3 regions of the Paenibacillus hubeiensis genome follow, and region 2 is predicted to be linked to each of the others. Evidence: predicted binding sites of a transcription regulator. Region 2 holds the regulator's gene; each other region holds the start of a gene.

Region 1 (3,282 bases), on a different contig from region 2:
CGCATCCTGTGCAGCGGTCGATCGGGTGGTTGATGGAGAAGTAGCCGATATCCTGGGCAAGGGCAAATTGCACGATGCGTTGAAACGCGGTCGTGTTGGCACGTACATTGCCGTCCAACTCGATATAGGAGATCGCTCCGGCATTGCATAACGCATGGAACGGAGCCTCCAGTTCGATTTTGCGATAGGCCGGCAACGCGTGGTAGACCGGAACGTGGAACGAGTTGGTGTAGTATTCGCGATCGTTGATGCCTTCGATCAGGCCATAGTTGGCCCGGTCGATTTTGGTGAATTTGCCGGAAAGGCCCTCCGCAGGTGTTGCGAACAACGTAATATTCAGGTTATGGGCGTCGCTCATGCGATCACAGAACTCCCGCATCGTGCGGATGACGTTCAGCGCTTCCTGGTGGATGCTCGGGTCCTGTCCATGATGGCGGCCATACATCGCCGTCATGCATTCCGCAAGCCCGATGAAACCGACGGACAACGTACCGTGCTTCAGCAGGTCGGCCACCGGTTCATCCGGCGCAAGGCGTTCGCCGCCTTCCCATACGCCTTCCCGCATCATGAAGTCCGACGCTTTGGCGGGCTGGCCGGTCTGAATGCGGTAACGGTGCAGCAGCCCGCGAACCGCATTGCGCATAACGGAGTCGAGCGCCTCATAGAATCCGCTGCGGTCGGCGACGGCCCGAGTGCCCTGGCAAATGCCGAAGCGAATGCCCAATTTAACGAGATTGATCGTATTAAAGGACAGGTTGCCTTTGCCGCTCTGGCGGTTGCGCCCGAAACGATCGGCCAGCGTGCGCGTCCGGCAGCCCATGGTTGCAATGATCGTATCGGGGTCCTCCGGCCGGTAATACGGCAAGTTGAAGGAGGCATCGACATTGACGAAATTGGGATACATCCGCCGTGACGAGCAGGTGATCGCGAGCCGGAACAGATCGTAATTCGGCTCTCCTTCGGCCTGGTTGATGCCTTGCTTGCACTGGAAAATATGCTGCGGGAACACAGGCGTCTCGCCGTTCCCCAGCCCGCGGATGGTCGCTTCCAGCAGCGACCGGGAAACGAGGCGGCCCTCGGCGGACGTGCACAGCCCGTAGTTGAGCGACGTGAACGGAATCTGCCCGCCGGCCCGGCTGCTCATCGTGTTCAGATTGTGGATCAGCGACTCGGCGGCCTGTCCCGTCTCCTGCTCCGTTTCTTCGCAGGCGAACGCATAGGCTTTCGGGCAGGCGCGTTGTGCCTGCTCGCTATCCAGATGCAGCTGCTCGTCCCCGATCGCGGCCTGTTCCCCGAACAGCCGCTGTCCTTTGCGGTAATGCTTGCGGAAGGAGCGCTGTACGTAAGGCGCCAGGTCCCAGTCGATTTTGTTGGCCGAGACGCCGCCGTATTGGCTGTTTTGCTGGGACTGGAAAATGATCGCAACCAGCGCCATGGCCGACATGATCGTTTGCGGAGTACGCACCGAGCCGTTGCCCGTGTTGAAACCGGAAGCGAGCAGCCGGTCAAACGGAATGAATATGCAGTTCGTCGTTCCAAGCGCGTATTGGTCCAGATCGTGCACGTACAGATCGCCGTTCTCCACCGCTTCGGACAGCTCCCGGGGCAGTACGTGGCGCATGGCATGCCATTTCGCCGTTTCCGAACCGAGCCTGCTCATTTTTCCGCTGAAGGAATCGCCATTGAGGTTGGCATTTTCCCGAAGTGTATCCGCATCCTCCGCACCGATGATTCGCCGCCCGAGATCGGACAGCAGGTCCGGGGACGGCGGGGCAACGCGTTCAAGCGTACTCATATCAAAATTCCTCCCATAATCCATTGATCTATAAAGTTATGTCGTTGAATACTAGATATAGATGAACATTACCTATTTATAAACTATATATAGGCTTTTTGGGTGTGAGGATAATCACACTGTCTCGCCCTCGGGAGCCGTATTCCCCATCGCTGCACGGATAAAAAAATTTCGAATTTGAAGATGGATGCCGCCTATGAACATGACCCTATTGGGTTCATGGACAACTTTGGACTGTTTATTTGCGCAATGTGCGGTAAAATGGAAAGGGAACTTTATCCATAACCTATTGCATGAGGAGGATGTAGAATCAATGGAATATCGCAGACTGGGCAAAAGCGGACTTAAAGTAAGCGAGATCAGCCTTGGCAGCTGGCTGACATATGGCGGGTATGTGGAACGCGAGAACGCGGTTCGCTCCATTGAAACCGCATTCGATGAGGGCATTAACTTTTTCGATACAGCGAATGTGTATGAGCGCGGAGCGGCAGAGGAGCTGCTTGGACAGACGCTAAAAGCACGTCCACGCGATTCATACGTTCTGGCCACCAAGGTGTTCGGCAAAATGGGCGACGGCCCCAATGACCAGGGCTTGTCCCGGAAGCACATCATGGAGCAGTGCGAGGCCAGCCTGAGACGGTTAGGAACTGAATATGTAGATATATATTATTGCCACCGTTATCACGAGGAGACGCCGATCGAAGAAACGCTGCGTGCACTCGATGATCTCGTGCGTCATGGCAAAGTGCTGTACGTGGGCGTCAGCCAGTGGACGGCAGCGCAGATGGAGGCCGCGCTGGGCACGGCAGATCGTTTGCTGCTGGATCATATCGTTGTGAACCAACCCGTATACAACATGTTTGATCGTTACATTGAGAAAGAGATCATTCCGCTCGGCGAGCGCAAAGGCATCGGACAAGTGGTATATTCGCCGTTGGCTCAAGGCTTGCTGACGGGCAAATACACGTCCGTATCCGACATTCCGGAGAACAGCCGGGCTGCGAAGCTGGGTTGGGACGAAGGCAAAATCAATGCCGACAAGATCGCCAAAGTGAATCGGCTCATCGAGGTTGCGAACAAACTGGAGATCAAAGTGGGGCAGCTGGCCTTGGCCTGGATTTTGCGCCAAAGTAACGTGTCCAGCGCGCTCGTGGGAGCAAGCCGTCCTGAACAGGTCAAAGAAAACGCGGCAGCTTCAGGCATCAAACTGGACGCGGAAATCATCGGCGAAATTGAACGCATTTTGGCCTGATTTGCGCATAAAGGCGTGATCGGCCTCTAAACGATCGAAAAAGGGATACCCCAAGCGCCAGTCTCGGGGTATCCCTTCATATTTGTTTCAGTCGGGCGGGTCAGCACTCGCCGGTTTGCAGTTCGATCGGCTTCGGAATGGAGCATACTCTGTTCCGGCCGGTATTTTTGGCCTCATACAATGCACGGTCCGCGTGTTCGAAGAGGTCGTTGTCATCGTATTCGTCGCAATGATC
Region 2 (3,282 bases):
TCCGACGTTCTGGACCGCATTGGTGATTGCGCTGTTCAGCGGGGCGTTTCTTTCGCTCGGGATGAAGGTGGGATTGCGCTTTGCCGACCTGCGCTGGATGCAACGTTTGTCGGTGCTGCCTGCCATTTTGTTGGTGGCTATGGGAATAATGAAGCTGTTGTGAGGTGAAACGATGAATATGGGCTTAACCGGCGGGATCGCAACCGGAAAAAGCAGTGTTTCCGCCTTTCTTGCAAGCAAGGGGGCGTTGATCATTGACGCAGACGTGATTGCCCGGGAGGTTATGCTGCCCGGGCATCCGGTTTTGGCTGCCACCGTGCAGCGGTTTGGACAAGCCATATTGCATGAAGACGGTACGTTGGATCGCAAAAAACTGGGCAGCATCGTTTTCGGGAACCCCGAAGAGCGAAAAGCGCTGGAAGCGATCACGCATCCGGCAATCCGTCAGGAGATGCGGGAGCGTGCCGTCGCATATCGGACAGAATATCCGGACAAGCTTGTGGTATCGGATATTCCTTTATTGTACGAATCGGGATTGGAGAATGGGTTTGACGAAGTTATGGTTGTATATGTCCCCCGTTCCGTGCAAAAGGAAAGACTGATGATTCGGGATGGATTGACGTCAGAACAGGCTGATGCACGCCTTGGGGCGCAAATGGATATCGAACTGAAAAAGCGGCGCGCAGATATCGTCATTGACAATAGCGGTTCATGGACGGAGACGGAAAAGCAGTTGGCGGCGTTTTGGCATCGTAAGGGTCTGTCATGAAGCTGCTGCGCAAAAAGAGAGTGCTGCTGCTGCTGTTTGTGTCATTTGTGCTCGTGTTGTTCCTGAATACGAACTGGATGGCATGGTTTTATCCGATCCAATACAAAAACGAAATTCGGGCGCAATCGCAGAGTTATGAAGTGGACCCGTTTCTGATCGCTTCGATTATCCGGGTGGAAACGAATTTCAAAACAAGCAAGGAATCCAGAAAAGGCGCCATCGGTTTGATGCAGCTCATGCCCGATACGGCGAACTGGATCATGGAACAGGCCAAAATTCCGCATACCTCGCTGGACGAGCTGAAGCATGAGCCGGACAGGAACATCCAGCTTGGAACGTGGTACTTGAAAAATTTGTCCGAGCAATTCGATGGCAATCCCATCGCGATGATCGCTGCATATAACGCAGGTCCGGGCAAGGTCAACGAGTGGCTTAAGAACGGCGTATGGGACGGAACGTTGGAGTCGATCAAGGATATTCCTTTTGGAGAAACCCGGCACTATGTACAACGCGTTATTTATTATTATAATCAATATGTAGATATCTATGATACGTTCTAAAAGGGACAGAATCCGGATGAAAAGAGCAAGAAAAACAGAGTGGCCGGCATGCTGCCGACCACTCCGTGCTCCTCTGTATTACGTATTCCCGAACGGATATTAGTATTGACCTGCCAATTGCTGTTCTGCAATTGTTACCAGACGCTTCGTGATGTAACCACCGATCGAACCGTTCTCGTAAGAAGTCATGTTACCTTGGTATCCGTCCTGTGGGATGCTAATTCCGAGTTCTTGAGCAACTTCGTATTTCATTTGCTCGAGAGCTGCGGAAGCTCTAGTTACCACCAGATTATTGGAGTTACCATTGCTTTGGGCCATTGCTGTTCACCTCCTCGCGGTTGGTAAAAGTATTATGTGTCCAAGCTTCGATTTTCATTACGAATGTCTATAGGGAATTTGTTCCAAAAGAAAAACATGGGAAGTGATCTGATTTGAAATGTCCTTATTGCGGCTACTTGGGCACTAAAGTACTGGACTCAAGGCCGGCCAACGAATCCAAGTCGATTCGGCGCCGCCGCGAATGCGAGCAGTGCAGCCGAAGGTTTACTACGTTTGAAATGGTGGAGGAGACTCCGCTCATCGTGATTAAGAAGGACGGAAGCCGGGAGGAATTCAGCCGGGACAAAATTTTGCGCGGTTTGATCCGTGCCTGCGAGAAACGTCCGGTTTCCGTCGAAACGTTGGAAATGATGGTTTCCGAAGTGGAGAAATCGCTGCGCAATACGGCGGACGCCGAAGTGGAAAGCCGCCAGATCGGCGAATTGCTGATGGAACAGCTGTTTCCGGTGGACGAGGTGGCCTACGTTCGATTCGCCTCGGTGTATCGCCAGTTCAAAGACATCAACATGTTCATGAAAGAACTGAAATCGCTGCTGTCCAACGAGGACATGGAAGATTGAAGGCTTAAAGTGAAGGGTTGAGGGAGAAGAGCAGTCCAGAGTTATCGTTACACATTGTGCATAAAGGTTGTTCTTCTCCGATCACTTTAGGGTAGGTATGGATTGAAATGAATTAATTTTTAAAAAGATGTTGACAACATGGGCTGAATTTTATATGATATAGAAGTCGCCTGAAGCAAACGATATGGCGATGAGGAATAAATACATATCCTGGGGCCTTAGCTCAGCTGGGAGAGCGCATCTGCTGAATGTACTACCATCAAACAAGGTCATCGAAACGCAGTTATCAAGGAATTATCCTTATCAGATCAAACCAAAACGTAATTAATTCCCTTAATATAAATAATTTCGCCTCTGTTCTGTGTAGCCAAGCGCTATAATGAATAGGGGCGTTTTATATTTTCAGTTTAATTGGAGGACAGTAAGTATGAAAAAGCTGCTTGCGGGGGCAATACTCGCAATAATTATGGCGATCGCACTTTTGAATGGCGACATTTTGCCGAGCTCCAAACCAAGCGACTCAACCCCTGCTACAACATCTGACGTAGACGTGGATCGCTCCAAGGTGGTCGTGCTGGAGTTTCCATCCGATCGTTATCCTGAGACTGCCAAACACATTCAGGACGCCATAGAGAGCGGACAGCCTGCGACATGTACCATCGACAGGGATGGAGCGGAGGAAAACCGGAAACTGTCCCTAAAAGGCGTCGAGACGAAGAAGGGTTACGATCGCGACGAGTGGCCGATGGCCATGTGTGCCGAAGGAGGATCAGGAGCAGATATCGAATACATAAGCCCGTCAGATAATCGGGGCGCCGGTAGTTGGGTAGGGAATCAGTTGGAAGATTATCCAGACGGGACGGTCGTGGAGTTTGAATTTAAATAGTAACCATAACTTACCGCCTCAATCCTTTATGGCAAAACGCTATAATTGGGTTGAGGTGTTTTTGAACCGAAGGTTGACGGGCACCGGTTAATTTTTTCGCAGCAGTCCGGAGACATCCGGTTATATACGCGACACAATAATGATTGTTCCAGGCAATACCCCGAGTTG
Region 3 (3,282 bases), on a different contig from region 2:
GCCGTTTCCCCGGGCATTCGCGGTGGAGGCATCGGCAAGCGGCTGATGGAACGTTTCATGAAGAGGTCTGCTCTGCCGATCGTATTGGAGGTGGAATTGCCCGAGGATTCGCTGAAGCGAAGAAGGATCGGATTTTACGAGCGTTTGGGATTCCATTTAGAGGAGGCTGCCTATGTTCAACCGCCGCTGCGCCCAGGACAGCAGCCTTTGTCACTCCGGATCATGAGTTATCCGGAGCAATTGACCCCTTCACAGTTTGAAGAAGTGAGGGATGTGCTCTATCGGGAAGTGTACGGCGTATCTCCGGCAAGCACGGTCGCCCGGAATCGCTGATGTTATCCGGTTGGCAAGACAACGCGCCGTATTTTTCCCAGCTGTTCAAGAACCTAAGGGGATCGCCCCCAAGTCGTATAGATTGGCAATCAAACAAACGTATCAATAAAGAGATTGGAATACATCATGAAGAACAAGGCTCTGCTAGAGGTACATAACCCCGCAGAGCCTTTATCGATTATTGTGAATGCCTAATTGAACTTTCGAATTGAACTTTCGCTTACTTATCAAGAAAACAAATTTGTTCCAGTTTCTTTCCATTCCATCAAGTATTCCTCATGACCGGTTTGCTCATCCAGAAGCTCTTCCACGATATGAAAGCCGTTTTTCTCGTAAAAACGTACGGCCGAGGCATTTTCTTTGTACACTTTTAGCGTGATTTTTGATTTCTTGCTTTTGACAAAACGAAGCAGCTCTTTGCCGTATCCCTTATTCTGACGCGATGGATCGACAAAAAGCGCTGCCAAATAGTCATCTACCATCGAAACGAATCCGGCGATTTCTTCTTGATCGTAGATGACATAGGTTTCCGACATCGGAATATACTTGTCTCTCATTTCGGTTTTGTTGGAAAGCCAATAAGTCTCCTCGATAAAATCATGGGCTTGAACCGAGCCTTTGTACCAAATTTCAGTTAAAATATCGACATCGCTCTGCTTATGTAATGTTATTTTCACTATGATCTCACCTCTATATTTTTTTCCCAATCACTTATGTATCCTAACATAACCTTCAGCTCCCAAGCAAAATGGAGTCTCCTCATACAAAATTAGCCGCCCCCCTCGTTCCACCGCTCCCGACTGCGAAGCTTCCTCCCTTCCTCCTTACGCTTCCTCACCGAATCACGCAATCGATCGATCAGGAATACAATGTTATTCAGGACAACGGGTTCATCCTTCTCCCATTTTCACACATATTTGATTCCATGCACCCTCATCGCTATTTTGAAAGAGTTCACCTTATATTCATTGACAAATCTATATATTGATATAGAATTAGAAAAGAAATCTACATATAGCGTATTTATAGATAGCTTTTACGTTTAAGGAGGTTAATGATATTGCTGATCGTGTATGATTCCATCACTGGCAATGTGAAGAGATTCATCTCCAAGCTTCACATGCCGGCCATCCAGATCAATAGTCAAATGACGATCGACGAACCGTACGTACTCGTGACATATACAACAGGTTTTGGACAGATACCTGACAAGGTGTCTTCTTTTTTGCAAAAAAACTCCAAACATTTGATTGGCGTTGCCGCGAGCGGCAACCGCAACTGGGGCGAACGTTTCGCCAAAAGCGCGGATTTGATTTCCGCATCCTATAACGTGCCTGTAATCAGCAAATTCGAGCTGTCCGGCACCAAAAAAGACGTAGAGCATTTTGAACAGGAGGTAAGCCGCCTTGAAACATATTGAATTGAACAACATGCTGCTGCAGCGCGACTCCGATGGCTTTTTCCAGTTACATAAGGATCAGGAAGCTGTAGCCGAGTTCATGAAAGAGATCGAAGAAAAGAGCATGCGTTTTGCCACCATCGACGATCAAGTCAGCTATATGATTGAGAATGATTATTACGAGGACTTCTATGCTTCCTACACTGCCGATGAAGTGAGACGAATCTTTGAAATCACGCGCAGTTACCAGCATCGCTTCCCTTCCTACATGGCAGCTTCGAAATTTTATACCGATTACGCGCTGAGAAGCTATGATCGCAAAACGGTGCTGGAGCAATATCCGGATCGCGTGGCAGCCGTAGCGCTGCATTTGGGTCGCGGAAACTTCGACACAGCTTCTTTGTTGTCCCGTTCCATGATGGAACAGCGCCTGCAGCCTGCCACTCCGACATTTTTGAACGCGGGCAAAAGCCGGCGCGGGGAGCTGGTATCCTGCTTCCTGCTCGAAATGGACGATTCCTTGAACTCGATCAACTATGTGCTGAATACATGCATGCAGTTGTCCAAAATCGGCGGCGGCGTTGCCGTGAATTTGTCCAAGCTGCGCGCCCGGGGCGAAGCCATCAAAGGCGTGGAAGGTGCTGCCAAAGGCATCACGCCCGTGCTCAAGCTGATGGAAGACGGCTTCTCCTACGCGGACCAGATGGGTCAACGCAAAGGCTCCGGTGCGGCTTATTACAATATTTTCGGTTGGGACGTCATGGAACTGCTCGATAGCAAAAAAATTAATGCCGATGAGAAAATTCGCCTGAAAACCCTCTCCATCGGGTTGATCGTTCCGAATCGTTTTTATAAGCTGGCCCAGGATAATGAGCCTCTTTACCTCTTTGCACCATATAGCGTATACCAAAATTACGGAATTCACCTGGATGATATGGATCTGGACGAGATGTACGACACCTTGGTCGCCGACGAACGCGTGAAAAAGAAAAAATCGTTGATGGCGCGGGATATGCTCACCAAAATCGCCATGGTTCAACTGGAATCCGGCTATCCATACATCATTAACAAAACGAATGCCAATCAGGCACACCCTTTGAAAAACGTGGGACAAATCAAAATGTCGAACCTGTGCACGGAGATCTTCCAGCTCCAGGAAACCTCTGAAATTACGGACTACGGCCAGCCCGATATCATTCGCAGAGACATCAGCTGCAATCTGGCATCCCTCAATATCGTGAATGTCATGGAAAGCGGCAAAATCAAAGAATCCGTTCACGAGGGCATGATCGCGCTGACTTCCGTCAGCGACATGACCCATGTCGCCAATGCTCCCGGCGTAGCCAAGGCCAATTCGGAAATGCATTCGGTCGGCCTCGGCGCCATGAATTTGCACGGGTATTTGGCCAAAAACAAAATTGCTTACGAAAGCTTGGAAGCCAAGGATTTTGCACGCACGTTCTTCATGACGATGAATTTTCACTCCTTGGAAAAAAGCATGGAAATTGCGAAAGAAAAGGGCCAACGTTTCCACGGATTTGAAGCATCCG

The links. Region 2 encodes NrdR, which represses ribonucleotide reductase genes. Its sites were predicted from a motif close to AACACNATATATNGTGTT; they were not measured.
Region 1: a site for NrdR is predicted at 1,875-1,892, ahead of RSX24_RS22645 (anaerobic ribonucleoside triphosphate reductase). Genes of this name have one in related genera too.
Region 3: a site for NrdR is predicted at 1,338-1,355, ahead of nrdI (class Ib ribonucleoside-diphosphate reductase assembly flavoprotein NrdI). Genes of this name have one in related genera too.

The regions. Positions count from the first base shown of each region.
Region 1 is NZ_JAVYAE020000010.1:134,689-137,970, forward strand. Features, by position in the region: gene RSX24_RS22645 (anaerobic ribonucleoside triphosphate reductase) at 1-1,795, opposite strand, end outside; gene RSX24_RS22650 (aldo/keto reductase family protein) at 2,109-3,047, shown strand; gene RSX24_RS22655 (GGDEF domain-containing protein) at 3,148-3,282, opposite strand, start outside.
Region 2 is NZ_JAVYAE020000001.1:757,987-761,268, reverse strand. Features, by position in the region: gene RSX24_RS03665 (MntP/YtaF family protein) at 1-163, shown strand, start outside; gene coaE (dephospho-CoA kinase) at 173-769, shown strand; gene RSX24_RS03655 (lytic transglycosylase domain-containing protein) at 766-1,329, shown strand; gene RSX24_RS03650 (alpha/beta-type small acid-soluble spore protein) at 1,429-1,647, opposite strand; gene nrdR (transcriptional regulator NrdR) at 1,761-2,228, shown strand; gene RSX24_RS03640 (NucA/NucB deoxyribonuclease domain-containing protein) at 2,656-3,114, shown strand; partial or broken gene RSX24_RS03635 (ATP-dependent DNA ligase) at 3,172-3,282, shown strand, end outside.
Region 3 is NZ_JAVYAE020000003.1:296,945-300,226, forward strand. Features, by position in the region: gene RSX24_RS11430 (GNAT family N-acetyltransferase) at 1-333, shown strand, start outside; gene RSX24_RS11435 (N-acetyltransferase) at 561-1,040, opposite strand; gene nrdI (class Ib ribonucleoside-diphosphate reductase assembly flavoprotein NrdI) at 1,394-1,753, shown strand; gene nrdE (class 1b ribonucleoside-diphosphate reductase subunit alpha) at 1,740-3,282, shown strand, end outside.